2 regions of the Ruegeria sp. CDSA077 genome follow, and region 1 is predicted to be linked to the other one. Evidence: riboswitches for the same ligand, from Rfam matches in the RefSeq annotation. Region 1 holds a riboswitch; the other holds the start of a gene.
What was found. A riboswitch is a leader RNA that binds a small molecule or an ion and turns the genes downstream of it on or off. The one in region 1 is predicted to bind cobalamin.
Positions count from the first base shown of each region.

Region 2: it holds a riboswitch for cobalamin, as region 1 does, so the genes downstream of both, AC2FLE_RS13655 (hypothetical protein) here and AC2FLE_RS06925 (CbtB domain-containing protein) in region 1, are expected to answer to the same signal.

Region 1 covers NZ_JBXWQG010000001.1:1,375,948-1,386,557, forward strand. The annotation lists gene AC2FLE_RS06910 (cobyrinic acid a,c-diamide synthase CobB) at 1-1,249, shown strand, start outside; gene cobA (uroporphyrinogen-III C-methyltransferase) at 1,246-1,974, shown strand; gene cobF (precorrin-6A synthase (deacetylating)) at 1,967-2,710, shown strand; cobalamin riboswitch at 2,754-2,962, shown strand; gene AC2FLE_RS06925 (CbtB domain-containing protein) at 3,000-3,170, shown strand; gene AC2FLE_RS06930 (CbtA family protein) at 3,175-3,873, shown strand; gene AC2FLE_RS06935 (hypothetical protein) at 3,940-4,434, shown strand; gene AC2FLE_RS06940 (DUF1636 family protein) at 4,431-4,757, opposite strand; gene AC2FLE_RS06945 (DUF302 domain-containing protein) at 4,913-5,371, shown strand; gene AC2FLE_RS06950 (thiamine pyrophosphate-binding protein) at 5,449-7,068, shown strand; gene AC2FLE_RS06955 (CaiB/BaiF CoA transferase family protein) at 7,055-8,239, shown strand; gene AC2FLE_RS06960 (tetratricopeptide repeat protein) at 8,421-9,791, shown strand; gene AC2FLE_RS06965 (OpgC family protein) at 9,826-10,610, shown strand, end outside.
Region 2 covers NZ_JBXWQG010000006.1:130,779-141,388, forward strand. The annotation lists gene AC2FLE_RS13605 (ArsR/SmtB family transcription factor) at 55-363, shown strand; gene AC2FLE_RS13610 (permease) at 356-1,387, shown strand; gene AC2FLE_RS13615 (hypothetical protein) at 1,430-1,819, opposite strand; gene AC2FLE_RS13620 (DUF1013 domain-containing protein) at 1,871-2,629, opposite strand; gene AC2FLE_RS13625 (ribonuclease T2 family protein) at 2,760-3,389, shown strand; gene AC2FLE_RS13630 (thermonuclease family protein) at 3,531-3,896, opposite strand; gene recR (recombination mediator RecR) at 4,192-4,785, opposite strand; gene AC2FLE_RS13640 (YbaB/EbfC family nucleoid-associated protein) at 4,850-5,194, opposite strand; gene AC2FLE_RS13645 (DNA polymerase III subunit gamma/tau) at 5,430-7,181, opposite strand; gene AC2FLE_RS13650 (protein-tyrosine phosphatase family protein) at 7,338-7,838, shown strand; gene AC2FLE_RS13655 (hypothetical protein) at 7,840-8,244, opposite strand; cobalamin riboswitch at 8,328-8,547, opposite strand; gene AC2FLE_RS13660 (alpha/beta hydrolase family protein) at 8,687-9,544, shown strand; gene rsgA (ribosome small subunit-dependent GTPase A) at 9,569-10,597, opposite strand.

The sequences.
Region 1 (10,610 bases):
GGGCCTGCTGCGTGCGCTGGCCGAGGATGGCCTGACCGTTCAACCTTTCAAAAGCGGCCCTGACTATATCGACCCGGCCTTTCACCGGGCGGCGGCTGGGCGCGCCTCGTTCAATCTGGACAGCTGGGCGATGGGCGATCCTCTGCTGAACGCAATATCGGCACAGGCTGACGGCGCGGATATCGTCGTAGCCGAAGGATCGATGGGTCTGTTCGACGGTGTCGCCAAACCCGGTGAGATTGGCCATGGATCTAGCGCGGAAACCGCGCAGCGTATGGGCTGGCCTGTGGTGTTGGTTCTGGATGTTGGCGGTCAGGCGCAATCAGCTGCAGCCACGGCGCTGGGGTTTCGGATGTACAACCCCGACCTGCCCTTTGCCGGGGTAATTTTGAACCGCTGCGCCAGCCCGCGTCACGAGCGTCTGACCCGGTTGGGTATGGAACGTGCAGGCCTGCCGGTTCTGGGCGTTCTGCCACGACGCGGAGACCTGACACTTCCCGAGCGGCACTTAGGTTTGATCCAGGCGGTGGAACATCCCGATCTGGAAAGCGCCATTGTCGGCTATGCTGCGTTCCTGCGTGAACATGTCGATCTGGAGGCGATCAAGCGGGCGGCTTCCTCAAGCCCAAATAGGCCATCGTCAGCCGTGCTGCCGCGCCCTCCGGCGCAGCGGATCGCACTGGCCCGGGATGCTGCGTTTTCGTTCACCTATCCGCATTTGCTGGAAGGCTGGCGCGCGGCGGGTGCAGAAATCCTACCGTTTTCACCACTGGCGAATGAAGCCCCTGCCCCGGATGCCGATCTGGTCTGGCTGCCGGGTGGGTATCCCGAGTTGCACGCAGGCACATTGGCCGCCGCCAACACCTTCCAGACTGGGCTGCGCAAACATGCCGAGACAAGACCTGTGCACGGCGAATGCGGGGGCTACATGGCGCTGGGTCAGGCGTTGATCGACAAAGACGGAGTCCAGCACGAAATGGCGGGCCTTCTGGGCCTTGTGACCTCCTATGAAAAGCGCAAGTTCAACCTGGGTTATCGCAAGGCAGAATTACTGGCCTCGATGGCCGGATTTGCCGAAGGCACAGCGCTACGCGGGCATGAGTTCCACTATTCCTCGATCATCGAACAGCCTGACGCGCCGCTGGCACGCGTGTTCGACGCCGAAGGCGCGGAAGGCCCGCAAACCGGATCGGTGCGAGACAATGTCACCGGGACATTCTTTCATCTGATCGCCGAGGCCTCGGCATGAGTGGTTTTGTGTCCTTCATCGGTTCAGGCCCCGGCGACCCGGAATTGCTGACGCTGAAGGCGGTAGACAGGTTGCAGAAAGCTGATGCGGTGCTGTTTGACGACCTCAGCAGCGGCCCGATCCTGAGCCATGCCCGCGAGGATGCTGATCTGGTTGGTGTCGGCAAACGCGCCGGGCGCCCCTCGCCCAAGCAGGATCACGTCAGCCGCTTGTTGGTTGAATATGCACAAACCGGTCAGCATGTTGTGCGGTTGAAATCCGGTGATGGCGGCATGTTCGGCCGGCTTGAAGAAGAACTGGTGGCCCTGCAAGAGGCCGGGATCGACTATGAAATCATCCCCGGCATCCCCTCGGCGGTAGCGGCGGCGGCAGCGGCGGGCATTCCGCTGACCCGGCGACTGACCGCGCGGCGCGTGCAATTCGTCACCGGCCACGATGTCAGTGGCAAACTGCCCGAAGATCTGAACCTGGCAGCACTGGCTGATCCACAGGCTACGACCGTCGTGTTTATGGGCAAGCGCACCTTTCCCCTTTTGGTTGGCGCCCTGCATTCGCGCGGCCTGCCGCTGGACACGCCTGCATTGATGGCCGAATCCGTCTCGACCCCCGAACAAAAACTGCAACGCTCGACCATCGGTGCTTTGTCGCAGCAGTTGGAAACCGAGATCGGCACCGCCCCGGCCCTGATCCTGTATGGACCTCTGGCAGAGTTCGAAAATGATTGACTTGACGCTGATCGGTATTGGCACCGGCAACCCGGATCATGTGACATTTCAAGGGGCGCAGGCGATCCGCTCGGCGGACCTGATCCTGATCCCCCGCAAGGGCGAAAACAAGGCCGATCTGGCAGGGCTGCGCGAGCAGATCATCGCTCAGGTCGCGGATACCCCTCCGCAAATCGCGTATTTCGACATTCCCAAACGCCGTGCCGATGATGGCTATTTACGCGGAGTGGACGAATGGCACGACGCGATTGCATTGCGCTGGCAGGAGGCCATCGCAGCCCACCCGAAGGCCCGCCATGTGGCGCTGCTGATCTGGGGGGATCCGTCGCTGTATGACAGTTCGCTGCGAATCGCGGCACGTTTGACCCCTCAGCCAGAAACACGGGTGATTCCCGGCATAACCGCGCTGCAAGCGCTGACGGCGGCCCATGCGATTCCGATCAACGAACTGGGCGCGCCCTATATCGTAACAACTGGTCGTCGCATCCGGGACGAAGGATGGCCGGAAACCGCAGAAAACGTGGCGGTGATGCTGGATGGCGAATGTTCCTTCCAAAACCTGAACATGGAAGACTTGGACATTTGGTGGGGCGCATATGTCGGCATGAAAGAGGAAATCCTGATCAAAGGCCCTTTAGCCGAGGTTGCGCAGCAGATTCTGGACCGTCGCGCCCATGCCCGTGCCGACCATGGTTGGATCATGGATATTTATTTGCTGAAAAAGCGCATAATCTGACACAATACGTCGCAAATGATGATTGCACCGCCACAGCTATAGCGGCTAAATGGGGGTGTCTGGTCCTGCCGGAGAAATCCGGATGCTAAGAGGGAATTTGGTGCGACTGCCTCGGTGGTCAACTCCAAAGCCGCCCCCGCGACTGTAAGCGGAGAGCCCCTGTTCAACCAGCCACTCCCGGTTATCCGGGGGGAAGGCGAACAGAGGCATCGACCCGCAAGCCAGGAGACCTGCCAGGCGAAAAAACGAAACACCGGCCGTCGGGTGCGGCGGCAGAGGAGAATACAAAATGGCAACACAAACGAAAACAGCATCCGCCGCGCGTACAGGCTTTGTTCCGGTCATGTTTGCAGTGGTTCTGGGTCTGGGCCTCATCACGCTGACCGGTCACGTTCAGGCAGCGGCCCTGCATGATGCAGCGCATGACGTGCGTCACGCGACCGGCTTCCCCTGCCACTAAGACCGTGTTCAGTCGTATATTGACCAGCGCGTTGTTCGCTGGTGCTGCAGCGGGGCTGATTGCCGCCTTGCTGCAGTTGGTATTTGTGCAACCAGTATTGTTGCATGCCGAGCTTTATGAATCCGGAGAGCTGGTGCATTTCGGGGGCGAGACCGTATCGGCTCATCCCGAGCTGCCGCGCATGTTCTCTGAACTGACGCGTGATGCGCTGAGTGTCATCTTTACCATGCTGACCTATACCGGCTATGCGTTGGTGATGGTTGCGCTGATGTCGGTAGCCGAAGGTCAAGGACATCAGATTGATGGCCGGACCGGCGTCCTTTGGGGGTTGGCCGGATTTATCGCCTTCCACCTTGCACCAGGTTTCACCCTGGCGCCCGAAGTGCCGGGTGTCGCGGCAGCCGATGTCTATGCACGTCAGGTCTGGTGGTTCGCAACAGTTGCAGCAGCCCTTGTCGCCATGTGGTTGATCGCCTTTGGAGGTAACCTGATCAGCTATGTGATCGCCGCGGTACTTCTGTTGGTGCCACATCTTATCGGTGCACCCGAGCCCGATGTTTTCACCGGCCCTGTGCCGACTGAAATTGGCGCGTTGTTCGCGGCACGAGCTTTTGGAATCGGTCTGGTTGCATGGGTTCTGGTTGGCGCGTTCGCTGGCTATTTCTGGCAGAAAGAAGCGCAACCTTCCGAAGCAACGGCCTGATCGCACTTCGATTGAACGCGCCGGGTGTAAACTTGGCGCGTTTCCCTATGTTTTCAAGGAAATACAATGACCCGTTCACTTGCTCTATTCGTGATCGGTCTGGTCTTTGGCGGCGGTGCAGGATTTGTAATCGCTGCTGCAAATGGCGTCACATTTGATGGCCACGACCATTCTGATCCGTCTCTTCACGGAGCCTCACACACTGAGACCATGGCCCACGATCATTCCACGGCCCTGAACCTACCGGCAGGCACAGATGCACCTACACTGGACATCGCTCTGACACAGGATCCTATGTCTGGCTGGAACCTGCATGTCATGCCAAAAAACTTTACCTTCGCACCGCAGAACGCATCTACCGCTGACATGGCAGGCGAAGGGCACGCGCATGTTTACATCAACGGAGAAAAGCTCGCCCGGCTTTACGGCAGTTGGATGCATATTGATCAGTTGCCCAAAGGCGAGGTCGAGGTTTCGGTTTCGCTGAATTCCAACAGCCATAGCCCGCTTTCGGTCGATAACGTGCCGGTTCGTGCTGCGGTTACGGTTCAGGTCGACTAAAGCGCCGGAATACGCGCACGCAAACACATCCGAAGCCGCCCGCAGGGTCGGGCGTCTTCGATCCAGCCCTGCGGGCTGTTCAGGTAAGTACGGCAAGTTTCAGCGATATCCGCGGCATCCGCCACCACATCGACACCCGAAAACACATAAGATGCGCGCCCCTGCGCCTGTATAGCCAGCGCCGTGGGTTCCGCGCAGCCGCTGAAACAGGCGTGTTCGCTCAATTCGACCTGATCCGTCAATCCAGCCCTTTTCAGTGCGTCCTGCACAGCCTGCACCTCGGCCGCCCGATCGCGTGCGGTGCCACAGGTTTTGCAGATCATCAGGCGCATCCGATCCAGACCTTTCCCTTCGTCCTGCGCCCGTTTCTGCGGCTTTAAGCGGCGCGGCGCAATCCCGAATGCGCACAAGATTGTGAGTGCGACGTTCTCACATTTCTGGCAGGATTCCTGCAGACACCTTAAAAGGAGGCCTCTGGATGAAACTGCTTTGGACCGTCTTCGCCCTGCTGGCCCTGCCCGCCTGGGCCGACGAACCGCTCTCGGGATGGGCCGTGTATCCAACGGGCAAAAGCTATGATGAATTGGTCTCGGACACCAAATCGGCGGTTAAGGCAAACGGTCTGATCGTGGTCACGCAGGCCGGCCCCACCAAAGCCGCCGCCGCGCGGGGAATTACAATCCCAGGCAATCTGGTGATCGGCGCCTTCAACAATGACTATGCGGTGCGCGTGCTGGAAACCTCGGTGCGCGCAATGATCGAAGCACCGATCCGGTTTTACGTGACCGAAAACGAGGACGGCACCGCCACCCTATCCTATAAAACGCCCAGCTTTGTATTCGCGCCCTATATCTATGAGGGCGGAGACCCCCTGAGGGACATTGCCCAGGAATTGGATGACACCTTTCAGATCGTGGCCGAAGCCGCTGTCAAATAGTCACACTGGCGTGATGCGCCTTGCGTCCGGGTCTGTCCTCCGCAATCTGCGTTGAAACAGTTTTCGGAGCTATACTGATGCAGGACTCGTCGCCCCGCGCTGCGGACATTCTGGCCCAACGGCTTTATGAGGCTGGCTGCCGCCACGCTTTTGGCATGCCAGGTGGCGAGGTGCTGACCCTAGTGGATGCGTTGGAAAAGGCGGGGATAACCTTTCACCTGACCAAACACGAGAACGCGGCCGGCTTTATGGCCGAGGCGGTGCATCACCGCGACGGCGCGCCAGCCATTCTGGTGGCCACACTCGGTCCAGGCGCGATGAACGGGATCAATGTGGTCGCCAATGCGTTGCAGGATCGGGTGCCAATGATCGTGCTGACTGGCTGTGTCGACGCAGATGAGGCGCTGACATACACCCATCAGGTCATGGATCACGCACGGGTCTATCGCTCGATCACCAAAGGGACGTTCCTGCTGACCGCCAAAGGCGCGGATATTATCGCAGACAAAGCGGTGTCGCTGGCCAATCAGCCGCGCACAGGACCGGTGCATATCGACGTGCCGATTTCGGTTGCGGATGCGCCTGTGACCGATGTCAAACGCCGCCGTCTTGTCAAACCTGCCGCCGTCGCGCCCGAGGGGGATTGCGTTGAAAAAGCCCGCCGCTGGGTGGCACAGGCCGAACGGCCCATCGCGATTATCGGCCTGGATGTTCTGTATGACGACTCGCGCAAGTTGGTGCAGGCGTTCCTTGAACATTTTGGCATTCCTTTTGTGACAACCTACAAGGCCAAGGGCGTGGTTCCCGAGGATCATCCACTGTGCCTTGGCGGCGCGGGCCTGTCGCCGCTGGCTGACACCCATCTGGTGCCGCTGGTTGAACAGGCCGATCTAGTGTTGTGTCTGGGCTATGACCCGATCGAAATGCGCCCAGGCTGGCGCGAGATATGGGACCCCGAAGAAAAGCGCGTCATCGACATTTCGGCGGTTCCGAACGATCACTACATGCATCAGGCCGGGTTGAACCTGGTGGCTGATACCGGCGCGACCCTCGAGGCCATTGCAAAGGGCAACCCTGCCCGCGCCACCTGGCCCGGCGGCGAACCCGAACAGGTTCGGGCCGCCCTGGCGCGAGCCTTCCCTACTGATGATGTATGGGGTCCCGCCGCGGTAATTGCGGAAACCCGCGCGGCTCTTCCTGCCGAGACATTGGCCACCGCTGACAGCGGCGCACATCGCATCCTTCTCAGCCAGATGTGGGGATGTTCCGAAGAACGCGGGCTGATCCAATCTTCGGCGCTCTGCACCATGGGCTGCGCTCTGCCAATGGCCATCGGGCTGAAGCTGGCCGAACCCACGCGCCCGGTCATCAGCTTTTCCGGTGATGCCGGGTTCCTGATGGTCGCCGGAGAACTGTCGACCGTTGCCGAGATGGGTGGTAACCCGATTTTCCTGGTGTTCGTCGACGCCAGCCTTGCCCTGATCGAATTGAAACAGCGTCAGCGGCAAATGGGGAACGTAGGCGTCGATTTCGACCGCCACGACTTTGCAGCTATGGGCCGGGCCTTCGGTGGGAATGGTCACACGGTGCGCACCCGCGCCGAACTGAGGGATGCTCTGGAAGCGGCAACCAAGTCTGATAGGTTCACCGTAATCGCTGCTGAGATTGACCGCGGAGGATATGATGGCCGGATCTGAAGGACCGCTGAAGGGCGTCAAGGTTCTGGACCTGTCCCGCATTCTGGCCGGACCGACCTGCACACAGTTGCTGGGCGATTTGGGTGCCAGCGTTATCAAGATCGAAAACCCTGCCACTAAAGGGGACGACACGCGCCAGTGGGGCCCACCCTATGTCGCTGATGCCGACGGGGTTCCATCGGATCTTAGTGCCTATTTCATGTCAGCCAACCGCAACAAGAAATCGGTCGCCATCGACATCACCACACCCGAAGGTCAGGCGGAAATTCGGCGGCTGGCCTCGTTTGCGGACATCCTGATCGAGAATTTCAAACCCGGCGGGCTTGCGAAATACGGGCTGGATTACAAATCGCTCTCGCAGGAATTCCCTAGCCTCGTCTATTGTTCGATCTCAGGCTATGGGCAGGATGGGCCTAACGCATCAAAGCCCGGATATGATCTGATGGCGCAGGGCTATGGCGGTGTCATGTCTCTGACCGGCGATCCCCAAGGGGCGCCGATGAAAGTTGGAGTTGGTATCGCTGATGTCATGTGCGGTATGTATGCCTGCGTTGGCATTCTGGCAGCATTGCGCCACCGGGACCAGACCGGAGAGGGACAGCAAATTGATCTGGCTCTGGTCGATTCCCAGATTGCGTGGCTGATCAATGAAGGCGTGAATTATCTGACTTCCGGCAATGTGCCACAACGCCGTGGGAATGGTCATCCAAATATTGTTCCATATGACGTTTACGAAACCGCCGATGGCCATGTGATCCTTGCTGTAGGTAATGACAGTCAGTTCCGCCGGTTCTGCGAATTCATCGACCAACCTGATCTGGCGGATGACGTCCGCTTTACGACGAATCCGGCGCGGCTGGAAAACCGGGATGCGTTGAACGCCCTATTGCGCCCTGCGGTTCAGTCATATGATACCACAACCGTCATCGCAGAACTTGAGGCACGCAAAGTACCAGTTGGGCCGGTCCAGACCCTGGATCAGGTTTTTGACACCGAGCAGGTCGCGGCGCGGCAAATGCAGATCGCAATGCAGGCCGCCCCGGCCGAGGTAAAACTGATCGGAAACCCGCTGAAATTGTCGCGGACACCGGTAACCTATCGGACGGCTCCGCCACAGTTCGGAGCGGACACTGCAGCAGTCTTGAACGCTAAGAACCCATTTGAAGATTGAAACACAATGCCTTACTAGGCGGCATATTGCTGAAACATGCCGTTGAATCGGCGGATTTTTTCACGTTTTCCACACACAGCTTTTCACCAATTCGAGAGCAGGGCCGATACTGATACGACCCCGCCTGACTCTCTGCTAAATCGAATAAAGTAATAAATCGCAAATGGATTGGATCCCGCGCATGAAACAAGATGTTTTCGGACAGATGAACACTCTTTGCCATTCGGCCAGTGTCGAGGCGTGGAATGGTGTTCTGCTTGGTTTCATGGCGCATTCAGCTGTCACACCCCAGCATCTGGGCAAAGTGCTAGAGCTTGAGCCCGATTTCGCGCTTGGTCACGCCATCAAAGGCCTGTTCCTGGTCTTGCTGGGTCGGCGCGAGATGATGCCAGTTGCAGCGGAAGCATTGAATGCTGCCAACACCGCTATGGATCGCCAACCGGTAACTGAGCGCGAGCGGCTTTATGTCGACGCGTTGGCCCTTTACCTGTCCGACCTGCCCTCACATGCAATCCAGAAGTTCGAAGAAATTCTGCGCCTCCACCCACAAGACTCGCTCGCGATGAAACTCAGCCACGCAACACGGTTTGTCTTGGGAGATGCCGCTGGTATGCGACGGTCGATCGAACGTGTCCTGCCCGCTTATGAACCCGACCACGCCGGTCGCGGATATCTTCTGGGGTGCCATTCCTTCGCGCTTGAGGAAACCGGGGCCTATGAAAAAGCCGAAATCGCCGGACGTCAGGCCCTGTGGATGGTGTCGGATGATGCCTGGGGCCTGCACGCAGTGGCCCATGTGCACGAGATGACCGGCAATGCGCAGCAAGGTCTTGATTGGCTGGCCGGACGCGAGGATGCCTGGGCGCATTGCAACAACTTCCGCTATCATGTCTGGTGGCACAAGGCGCTGATGCATCTGGACCTGGGCCAGGTCGATCAGGTTATGGAACTGTATGACCAGTATGTCCGGCAGGACAAAACCGACGATTACCGTGACATATCGAATGCCACGTCGCTTTTGTCCCGGCTCGAGCTTGAGGGCGTCAAAGTTGGAAACCGCTGGGAGGAACTGGCCGACCTCAGCGCCGCCCGGACCGAAGATGGCTGCCTGATCTTCGCCGATCTTCACTATCTGCTGGCCCTGACCGGCGACAACCGGACCGAAGCGACCGGCAAAATGCTGCAGCGCATCCAGAAAGATGCCCAGCGCAATCAGGGCGACACTCCGATCCGGATGTCGGATCCCGGTATTGCCGCAGCCAAAGGGCTTGAGGCTTTTGGCGACGGCCTTTACGGCGAAGCATTTGATTTCCTGTCGAATGCACGGGACGGAATGCAACTGGCCGGTGGTAGCCACGCCCAACGTGATGTATTCGAGCGCATCACTATTGATTCCGGCCTGCGTGCCGGCCGTTTGGATGCTGTCGAGCGCATTCTAGACGACCGCCGTGCCAAGCGGGCCGGGGGTGAGGACAATTATGCTATGGCGCGCCGCGCATTGATCGACGCGGCTCGCGATAACCAAGACGCACAAAGCGTTCCGGCAGAATAACAAAACAAAAAGACTGAAGAAGGACAGAACTCGTATGGCGACTCTATCGCCCGCTTCTGATTTTGCACCTGTGGCAGCCACCTCGGCCGCCCTTGTTAGTACGCGCGACCCGCGTCTGGATTTCTATCGCGGAATTGCGATGTTCATCATCCTGATTGCGCATATTCCCAACGACCCCTGGGCCAAGTGGATCCCTGCCCGGTTTGGTTTTTCGGATGCAACCGAGATTTTTGTTTTTTGTTCGGGCATGGCCTCGGCCATCGCCTTTGGCGGCGCGTTCCTGCGCAAGGGCTGGTGGATGGGCACTGCGCGGGTATCATACCGGATCTGGCAGGTTTACTGGGCGCATATCGGCCTGTTCTTCTTTGTCGCGATGACGATGGCTGCGCTGAATCAAACAGGCCTGTTTGAGAAGAACTACATCTCGTCCCTGAACCTGCAGCATTTCTTCAATGATCCTGCGCCGCAGATCGTCGGCCTGTTCACCCTGACCTACGTGCCGAATTATTTCGACATTCTACCCATGTATCTGGTGGTACTTGCAATGATGCCGCTGTTCATGGGCCTGTCCCGCATCGGATTCTGGGCGGTTGCAGCCACATCCGTTGCTATCTGGCTCGTGGCGCAGACCGACGTTCTGGACCTGCCTGCCGAGCCCTGGTCGGATCGTCAGTGGTTCTTTAACCCTTTTGGCTGGCAGTTGCTGTTCTTTACAGGCTTTGCATTCATGCGCGGCTGGATCCCGGCCCCTCCGGTGTCAAAAACGTTGATCTGGGCAGCGGCGCTGTTCCTGATCTTTTCAATGCCTTTCGGGTCGTG
Region 2 (10,610 bases), on a different contig from region 1:
GCAGCTTTCGATATATCTATATAACTAGAAATCTAGTTTATTGGAGTTGTGGATATGTGGGAAACCGCTGCAGCAGGATTCTCGGCGATGGGGTCAGAGGCGCGACTGAAAGTCCTCAAGACACTCGTTCGCGCCGGAGAGGCCGGGCTCACCGTAGGTGAAATCCAGGAGAGAACCGGCATTGCCCCGTCGACGCTGGCCCATCACCTCCGGTTTCTTGCGGCCGGTGATGTTGTCGAACAGGAAAAGATCGGGCGCACCACGATCAACCGTGCCCGGTATGACCATCTCAGAAACCTCGCGCAGTTCATTCTGTCGGAATGTTGTGCGGACGAAACTGGAAAGGCGGCAAACGATGGCTGACCTTACTCAGAGCCCTCGGGCCCCGTTCAAAACCGTCTTCGACCTGATCAAAACCCCATGGGCGGTGATTGTCGCCATTCTGATCGCGGTGGCGATACTCGACCCAGGCAATCTAACGGAGGTGATAACATTTGCCGGTAAGGCACTGGCCCATACCGGCCAATATATTCTGTTTGCTGTGCTGCTGTTGTCATACCTCAAGGCCACCGGTGCCGAAGTCATGGTGGCCCGAGCCTTTGAAGGCCGCGAGACGCGGATGATCCTTTTGGCTGCCCTGTTTGGCGGGTTGGCCCCATTCTGTTCCTGCGAGGTCATCCCGTTCATTGCTGGTTTACTGGCGCTTGGGGCGCCACTGTCTGCGGTTATGGCGTTCTGGCTCAGCTCTCCGCTGATCGACCCGCCGACGCTATTGATTACGGCTGGCGCATTGGGATGGCCCTTTGCTATCGGAAAAGCCGTAGCCGCAGTGGCACTTGGCCTGTTTGGCGGATTCGTCGTGCGCACCATGACGCGCAGCGGTGTGTTGACCCAACCTTTGCGGAACTACCAACCAACTGGATGCGGCAGTTGTGGACCTAAGCAAGAGGACAAACCGGTCTGGAAATTCTGGCATGACCCTGCGCGCCGGAATAGATTTCGTAGCGAGTTCTTTCGAAACGGCCTGTTCTTGTTGAAATGGCTGGCGCTTGCCTATGTTCTCGAGGCGTTGCTGATCAATTATGTACCCGCTGATCTGATCGCACGCGCGGTCGGAGGAGACGGCGTGTTGCCCATAATCATCGCAGCACTTGTTGGGATGCCGGCCTATCTGAACTCATACGTCGCGCCGCCGCTATTGGCAGGTCTGATGGAGCAGGGGATGAGCGCCGGGGCAGCAATGTCCTTTATGATCGCGGGTGCGGTCAGCTCGATCCCGGCCATGGCTGCGGTATGGTCGCTGGTCAGGCCGAAAGTGTTTGCGACCTATCTGGGTCTGGGAATAATCGGCGCAGTGATCGCAGGGATCATCTTTCAGATGATCTGAAGGAAAAACCGCCCGGTGTGGACACCGGGCGGTTTTGCTTTGTCAGCTTGCTTCGCAATAACGCGGAAGTTTGAAGCGATACCTTGGTTCGCCACTTTCCACATAGACCCGCTTTTCGACACAGGCGCTTTGGCCGACGGTCTGGGAAATCGGGGCCTCGGTCGAAGTGATCGACGTCGCGGACCCGTCGGGTAAACGTACCGAGGCAATCACCCCGTTCTTGAGGTCGCCGTTGATAGCGGTGGCGGACAGAACCGGGACGGTCATGAAGGCTTCGTGTTCATGCGTGCCGTCGTCGTTCAGCAACAGCAGGGCTGCGGCAACCGCGATAACGCCTAGGACACCGAACACGAGCAGGCCCCAGGTTCTTAGGAAGGCATAGATTGTCACGGCGCGGTGTGGGCCAAAAATGGCAGACAGTATGTTCAGCATCAGAGTCTCGTCAAAAAAGCCCCGGCCAGTCTGACCGGGGCTGTCTGCGTATCAGAAACGCGGATCGCTTTCGTCTTCATCCTCGGCCTCGCCTTTGGGCAAGTTGAAGAAACTGTCGGCGTCGATGATCGGCTCTTCTTTCTCCTCGGGGGAGTCATCAGACAACGAGAAGGTCTCGAGACCCTCGATCGCCGTTGGAATTTTGGGCGCTGCGTCCATTTCCAGCGACTGCTCGGTCGAAACCAGCTTGCGGCGCTCATCATCGCTCATGACGCCACCTTCAGCGGCTTTCTTGGCGGCGGCTTTTTGCACGATTGCGTCCAGCTCGGACTGTTTACACAAGCCCAGAGCGACGGGGTCAATCGGTTGCATGTTCGAGATGTTCCAGTGCGTCCGCTCGCGGATCGACTGGATGGTCGGCTTGGTGGTGCCGACCAGCTTGGCAATCTGACCGTCGCTGAGTTCGGGGTGGAACTTGACCAGCCACAGAATCGAGTTCGGACGGTCCTGACGCTTGGACAGCGGGGTATAGCGCGGGCCACGACGTTTTTCCTCGCCACTGGCAGCGGGGTTGAACTTGAGCTTCAGCTTGTGCAGTGGGTTGCCCTGCGCCACGTCAATCTCTTCCTGCGTAAGCTGGTTGTTGGCGATCGGGTCGAACCCTTTGACGCCAGCGGCCACATCGCCATCGGCGATGCCCTGCACTTCCAACTCGTGCATTCCTACGAAATCCGCGATCTGCTTGAAGCTGATCGTTGTGTTGTCTACTAGCCATACGGCTGTTGCCTTGGCCATAAGCGGTTTTGCCATCAGCCCGTCTCCTATGCATACATCTTTCCCGTCGCCGGAATTCGGCGGCCCCGTGATCTTGGGGCAGGTTTCCGTTGTCGGGGAACTTGGGCTGTATATAGTCGCGGCAGGGCAAGAAGGGAAGAGGCGAATGCGCTGGCTGGTTCTATGGGTTTTCAGTGCAATGACGGCGCTTGCCGAGGGTGAAAAGTCGGGCGCGTTCGACTACTATGTCCTGGCACTTAGCTGGTCGCCGAACTGGTGCGCGCGCGAAGGCGACGCGCGTGGGTCCGATCAATGCGATGTACGGCATGATCACGGCTGGATTCTACACGGGCTTTGGCCGCAATTCCATCAGGGCTGGCCATCTTATTGCCGTACGGCGGAGGCCCCGCCGACGCGGACCATGACCCGTGAAATGGAAGATATTCAGGGCAGTTCCGGCCTTGCCTGGCATCAGTGGAAGAAGCACGGCACCTGCTCGGGCCTCAGCGCTTCGGACTATTACATCTTGTCGCGGCAGGCCTATGGGTCGGTCGAGCGTCCAAAGGTGTTCCGCCAGTTGGACACATCTGTAAAACTGCCCGCATCTGTCGTGGAAGAAGCGTTTCTAAAGGTCAATCCGGGGCTGGAGCGCGACATGATCACCGTCACCTGCAAACAAGGCTATATCGAAGAGGTGCGCCTGTGCCTGTCCCGCGATCTTGAACCGGTGCCTTGTGGCCGGGATGTGATCAAGGACTGCGCGGCCAAAGACGCGCTTTTTGATCCGATTCGTTAGGGTTTGCGGTAAAGGCGAGATGGTGGGTAATCGCAACTTCTACGTTGTTGCCACCGCATCCTGTTCAATAGCCAGATCGTGCCGAGGCTAAGGCCTACCTTGCTATTCCAAAGTCCTCAGGGCCACTGCGATACCATAAAGCTAGTCGGAATTGCGTTTCGGTTTTACTTCGGAATGGAACGCGCGCATGTTTCCCTTTTGGCGTGCGGCTGCCCGCCAGAGTTTCTTTCGCGCATCGCCCGGCTCTAGATGCGCGTATTCACCGCCGGAAAACTTGGGCCAGTCCAGAGCCAGTCCAAGTTTAACCAATTCTGCGGCGACATCAGTACCATCTGGAAGCGTGCACTTGGCGACGATCCGATCGTAGGAAACCTCTTCTTTGATTTCGGCTGTGATCACCATGCCTTTGCACATCTTGATCAGCGCAAACTTGGATTTCTTGCCCCAGGGATGCTCAAGCTCGGGCGCATCGATTCCGGCAACCCTGATCTTGGTGCCGCTTATCACGATCGTGTCGCCGTCGATTACGTGGCACTTGCCTTTGAGAGTCCGTGTGGTTGGATAAGCCGAGGGCGGCTGCTTTGACGGAACCGGTCGTGCTCTGGTGATCGCCGGTCTTTTAGTTGGCTGGAAGGGCACCACCCTGGATCGTTTGCGCGATGATCCGAACAGGGTCCTCAATATATAACTCAACATATGAAAAACGCATTCTAAATCTGCTTAATCGATGCGTAGAATGTTAGGCTGGATACAGTATTTGTGTAAACTTGATATTTGAATTCGACCAAGTGTCGAAGCTCAACTACAACTCCTTCCGCGCCCTCAGCGCCGCCGTAATCGTCCCGTCATCCAGGTAGTCCAACTCGCCGCCAATCGGCACGCCCTGCGCCAGCGAGGTCAGGCGCACCTGCCCGTCCAGTTGATCGGCTATATAGTGCGCGGTGGTCTGGCCATCGACAGTGGCGTTCAGCGCCAGAATGACTTCGGTGATCCCCTCGGCTGTGACCCGATCCTTGAGGCGAGGAATGCGCAGCTCATCCGGGCCGACTCCATCTAATGCCGACAAGGTGCCACCCAGAACATGATAGCGGCCTTTGAAAACTGCGGCGCGTTCCATCGCCCAAAGGTCGGCGACGTCTTCGACGACGCACAGCTCTCCGGTCGCGCGGACTTCGCTATCGCAGATGTCGCAGATATCCGAGGTGCCTACATTGCCGCAATTCAGGCACTCACGGGCAGTGATGGCAACCTGTTGCATTGCGTCCGCAAGCGGTGTCAGCAGAAGGGCGCGTTTGCGGATCAAATGCAGCACTGCGCGACGGGCCGAACGTGGGCCGAGGCCTGGCAGTTTGGCCATCAGGTCGATCAGATTGTCGATATCGCTGTTCGAACTCACTGCGCTTGCTCCTGCATAAGGGCCGGGCAGTTGGGCCCGGCCGGTATTTCGTCAGGAGTGCCTATCAGAACGGCAGCTTGATGTCTGCGGGCAGGCCCATACCTTCGGTCAGCTTAGCCATCTCAGCCTGCGACCGTTCTGCGGCCTTGGCCTGAGCATCTTTGACGGCGGCCAGGATCAGATCTTCGACCACTTCCTTGTCGTCGCCGTTAAAGATTGACGGGTCGATATCGAGACCTTTCAGCTCTCCCTTGGCCGTGGCTGTTGCCTTGACCAGCCCTGCACCGGATTCGCCGACAACCATGATGGTATTCAGCTCTTCCTGCATATCCGTCATCTTGGTCTGTAGATCCTGTGCGGATTTCATCATCTTGGCCATGTCACCCAGGCCGCCGAGTCCTTTGAGCATCGGTATTCTCCTAATATCCGGTTTGACGCCTAAATACGGGCGCGCTCGGCGCGGCACAAGGGCCGAGCTGGCTCCCGCCCGTCGTCAAGGCCTTTGGCAAGACCTTTCCTCTCGTTGGGCCCGGCAGCGCGGGCAAGCCCGCGCTGCCGGGCCCAAGGCCGCTCAGGGGTATCGGCGTCAGCCGATGGCCCGTGGCGGGCGCGGGAGGTTTCCAGTTGGGTAAGATGGGACGATTTCAGTCTTCCTCGAACGGGTCCCATTCGTCTTCGACCTCGGGCAGCGCCTCGGTTTCCACCTTGGCGGCACGTTCTTCCGGTGTTTCAATCCGCTTGATGCGAGCCTTCGGAAATTGCATGAGCACCGCCTGAACCAACGGGTGTTTCTCAGCCTCTGCTTTCAACGCCAGCTCGGCGGCGTCTCGAATCTCGGCGATGGTCGCAACCTCACCATCGGCCACAATCGACACAGCCCAGCGGTTGCCAGTCCATCGTTGCAGCGACGAACCCAGTCTCGCTGCCAGATCTGTGGGTGCGTTCTGTGTCGGGGTGAACTCGATCCGCCCCGGTTGGTAAGAAACCAGCCGCACCCCGTTTTCGACCTCGACCAGGAGTTTCACATCCCGATTGGTGCGGATCAATTCAACCACGTGGTCAAAACTCGGATACCGTGCCAGCGCCGATTGGATATCATGGGCCAGAGCGGCCGAAGGTGCGCCGGCGGGGCTGCTAGTTGCGGACACGTAAGAAGATGATGCCGCTTGTACCGGAGCCTGAGAGGGCACGGCCATACCACCGCCAGGACCGCCATTCGGAGGCGGTGGCGGGTTGTCCTGCAGGCGCTTGATCAGCTCTTCGGGGCTGGGCAAGTCGGCAACATGGGTCAGGCGGATAACGGCCATTTCAGCAGCCATCATGGCATTTGGCGCGGCCGATACCTCTTCCAGCGCTTTCAGCAACATCTGCCACATCCGGGTCAAAACGCGCATTGGCAGGGCCTCGGCCATTTGCTGACCACGAGCACGTTCATCAGGGGAAACCGTCGGGTCCTCGGCTGCGTCTGGCGTGATCTTCACAACCGAAACCCAGTGCGTGATTTCGGCCAGATCGCGCAGCACGGATAGCGGATCGGCCCCTTCGGCATATTGCCCGCCCAATTCAGTCAGCGCGTTTGCTGCATCCCCTCGCAGGATCATTTCCATCAAGTCCAATACCCGGCCCCGGTCGGCCAGACCCAGCATCGCGCGCACCTGATCGGCGCTGGTTTCACCGGCCCCATGGCTGATTGCCTGATCCAGCAGCGAAGTTGCGTCGCGCGCCGACCCTTCGGCCGCGCGGGTGATCAGCGCCAGGGCATCATCCGCGATCTGTGCCTTCTCAGCCGCTGCGATCTTATTGAGCAGGCCAATCATGTCCTCGGGTTCGATCCGGCGCAGGTCAAATCGTTGGCACCGCGACAGAACAGTCACCGGGACTTTGCGGATTTCGGTCGTGGCAAAGATGAACTTCACATGCGCAGGAGGTTCTTCCAACGTCTTGAGCAGCGCGTTGAACGCGCTGGTCGAAAGCATGTGAACCTCGTCGATGATGTAGATCTTATAGCGCGCACTGGCGGCGCGGTATCGGACCGAGTCGATGATTTCGCGGATATCATTCACGCCGGTTCGGCTGGCGGCGTCCATTTCCATCACGTCGACATGGCGACCTTCCATGATGGCGACGCAATGTTCGCACTGGCCGCAAGGCTCGGTCGTGGGCTTGCCTTGCCCATCAGGACCGATGCAGTTCATGCCCTTGGCGATGATCCGTGCCGTGGTCGTCTTACCGGTGCCGCGGATGCCAGTCATGATGAAGGCTTGTGCAATCCGGTCGGCCTCGAACGCGTTTTTCAGCGTGCGCACCATTGCGTTCTGACCGACGAGGTCAGCAAAAGTTTCCGGGCGGTATTTCCGCGCGAGAACCTGATAGGCGGGGCTGGGCGTGTCGGTCATGTCTGCTCTGTTGGATTCGTGTCAGGTTTGCAGCGTAGAGACCCCCGCCGTCCGCGTCCACCGCGCGCGAAAAGGAATTTCGTTTTGGCAAGTTGCATCAGAGCCGGTAAATCATGGGGGGCTTTAGCCCCATGTGGTGATGCAGGTAAAGGAGCTGTGTTGGAGAGTTTTGCAATTCACCCTCTTGGATTGGGCAAAGGGCAGATCGCTCTGTGCCCACTGCCGGGTGTCACGGGCGATTATGCTGGGGATTTCGCAGTAATCCGGGATTGGGCGCCGGACCTGGTCATCTCGATGACGACCTCGGATGAGTTCCAGCACTCCGGCGCGCGTTCAATCGAGGAGGACCTGCAGCGCGAACGGATTGCCTGGGTCCACCTTCCGGTCTCCGATTTCGGCGCCCCCACGCCTGAGGTTGAGGCGCTTTGGCCGCAAGCCAGCGCCGCCGCCCAACATGTCCTTGCCAGTGGCGGCAAGGTGCTGGTGCATTGCCGCGGTGGGTGCGGACGCTCGGGGATGGTTGTGATGCGGCTAATGGTGGAATGCGGCGAAGCGCCTGGCCAAGCGCTTCGGCGGTTGCGTGCGGTGCGGCCCTGCGCGGTGGAAACCGACGCGCAAAAGGACTGGGCGGGGTTGCCGGCCCGAACCCTTCCCTGAATCAGGCAGACACTTGATACGGAATACTGTCGCTGCGCGGCGGCAGGGTCGATACGTCGAGCATCGCACAGGGTGGTTCTGACAGAAAACCAGCGGATTTCTGGATGAACTCCGGCCCGAACATCATGTCGCCATAGGCGTCCAGCTTTTCTGTCGGCGTGTCCGTGCTGGTGCCGCAATAGACCCTGATCTGTTCTGACTGGGCCCGAAAGCGGGCCGTGCAGCCTTCGGTGCAATGGGTCAGATCGCTGGTGCCTTCGACCTCGAATGTTTTGGATGTCGCAGGCCTTGCCGTCGCCATCGCCTCGGCCATGGCGCGTGCCATTCGGGCAAGGGCGGGGCAGGGTTTCCCGGTCCTCTGACAGATGGTTGCGGTGAATTCGTGTGTTTTTGTCTTCCAGATCATAATGCGCCCTCCGCGCGCAGGACGAAGGGTGAGGATCAGGTGTGACAGCGCGCTGACGACCTGCCCGGACACCCCGCCCGAGTTTCGGTTTCGATACGATGGCAGGTCTCCTGACTTGCGGGTCGTCGCTTTGCCGACCTTCCCAGCCCTGGGGCCAGTGGTATTTCGGCATTGCTCACCGCTTACAGTTGCGGGGGCAGTCGCGGAGTTGGCCCTTTCCGGCATCGCCGGGGCAGACCGCACCGTGTTCCCTTTTCATCCCGCCCCAATTCCGGGGCAAGAACCATCACCACATCGCTAGCGGCTATGCAGACCCCGAGTCAAGCCACCTGTTGGGGTGCAAACCGGACGTTTGGTCATCTTGATGAAATCTTGACTCTGGTGGCCGAAATCGGGCCGATTGTTGAGTGAACCGAGTAGTTCAGAATTTGTCGGAAGCGCCATGCTTGATACCACGCCCTGCGTCCAGACTAAGGACTTTGATTTTGCCTCAGGCTCTGCCAGCCTGTCGGCGCGGTTGTATCTGCCTGAAACCGAGCCGAAGGTCGCCGTGGTGATTCACAGCGCAACTGCAGTGCCGCGCGAATATTACCAGCATTTTGCCCGTTGGCTGGCCGCCGAACAGGGTATTGCCTGTCTGACCTATGACTACAGCGATTTCGGGCATTCACTGCGCGACAAACTCAAAACCTCCGAGGTGACCATGGCGGATTGGGCCTTGGTCGACATGCCCGCCGCACGGGCTGAGATGCGCAGGCGGTTCCCGGACGCTTTGCAGTGGAGCATCGGTCATTCCCTTGGCGGCTTGCTGGGGCCGGTGCAGCCAGACATTGATCAGATCGACCGGATGATCTGTGTATGTTCGGGGCTGGTTACTCTGTCCGACCATCCCTGGCCCTATCGCGGGCTGGCGTGGTTGTTCTGGCACGGCCACGGGCGTCTGGCAGTGAATGCACTGGGGTATCTGCCGGGCAAAGCTGTGGGGATCGGTGCCGATTTGCCGGGCCCGGTCTATTGGCAATGGCGCAGCTGGTGCACGGCGCCGCAGAATTATGTGCCGCAGATCGGTGACGCTCTGCCCGAAGCGAGATGGGCGCAATCGAATACGCCGGTGGACCTGTTCGCCTTCGAGGACGACCAGATGGTGCCGCCAGACGCAGTCTGGCGGCTTGCCGATCTGTATGGGCCGAAGGCGCGGCGACATCTGTTGTCTCCGAATGAATTCGGAGCGCCTGAGATCGGTCATATTGGCGCTTTTGCCCGCAGAAACCGGGCGGTTTGGCCCCGGTTGATTGCCTGAAAACGAGGCGCCTTTTTGTCACGCTTAGTGTCTGCTGCGGGACTTTTTGTCGTGCATGACGGATCGCACCATTTTGCCAAAGGCTTTGTCACGTGCCCGTGACTGCGCGAGGGTCTCGGAATTCCTCTGATCTTCGCGCCGAAGCTTGTGCCAGCGCGCCAGCCGGTCGGGCTCAATCACGCCATTGGCAATCGCCTCCTGCACAGCACAACCGGGTTCGGCCTGGTGCTGGCAATCTGAGAACCGGCACGTTGCAGCCAATTCCAGAAGGTCGGAGAAAACCTCATCCACGCCGTCTTGGGCATCCATCAAACGCAGGGCGCGCATTCCTGGCGTATCAATCAGCCACCCCCCGTTTCGCATCGGGTGAAGCGCACGATGGGTCGTGGTGTGGCGACCCCGTGCGTCATCCTCGCGGATCCCCGCCGTTGTCCCGGCCTGACCAGTCATGGCGTTCGCCAATGTGGTTTTGCCGACACCGGATGAGCCGACCAAAGCAGCAGTTTGCCCGGCAGGGCACCAGGACAGGATCGGATCAATCTCTGACGCCTCCAGCGCGTTGACGGTTAGAACGGTCAGAAACCGAGCCAGCGAACTGGCCTGACTGGCATAGCTCTCTGGGTCAGGGCAGCTGTCGGCCTTGGTCAAGACAACAACCGGATAGCACCCGGCCTGATGCGCCAGCGCCAGATAACGCTCAAGCCGTGCCAGATTGAAATCGGCATTGCAGGAACTGACGATATACAGCACATCCACATTCGCCGCGATCAGCTGAACCTGCGCACCGGTGCCTGCGGCCCGGCGTTGCAAGAGGCTTTTGCGCTCCAAAAGATGCCGAATGCGGCTTTGATCATCCGCAAGGACCCAATCGCCAACCGCAAATTCGCCGGTTGATCGGTCAGGGGTCAGATCAGATGTGCCGCCAAGCGCATTCAGGCCGATCAGGCGATCACGATGGACGGCGTTGATGCGATGCGGTGTGCAGGTAGGGTTCACAGCATGTTGGGCTGCAAAATGAGAGGACCATCCCAGGTCCGAAAGTGTTTTGGACATTGTTCTGCCTGTG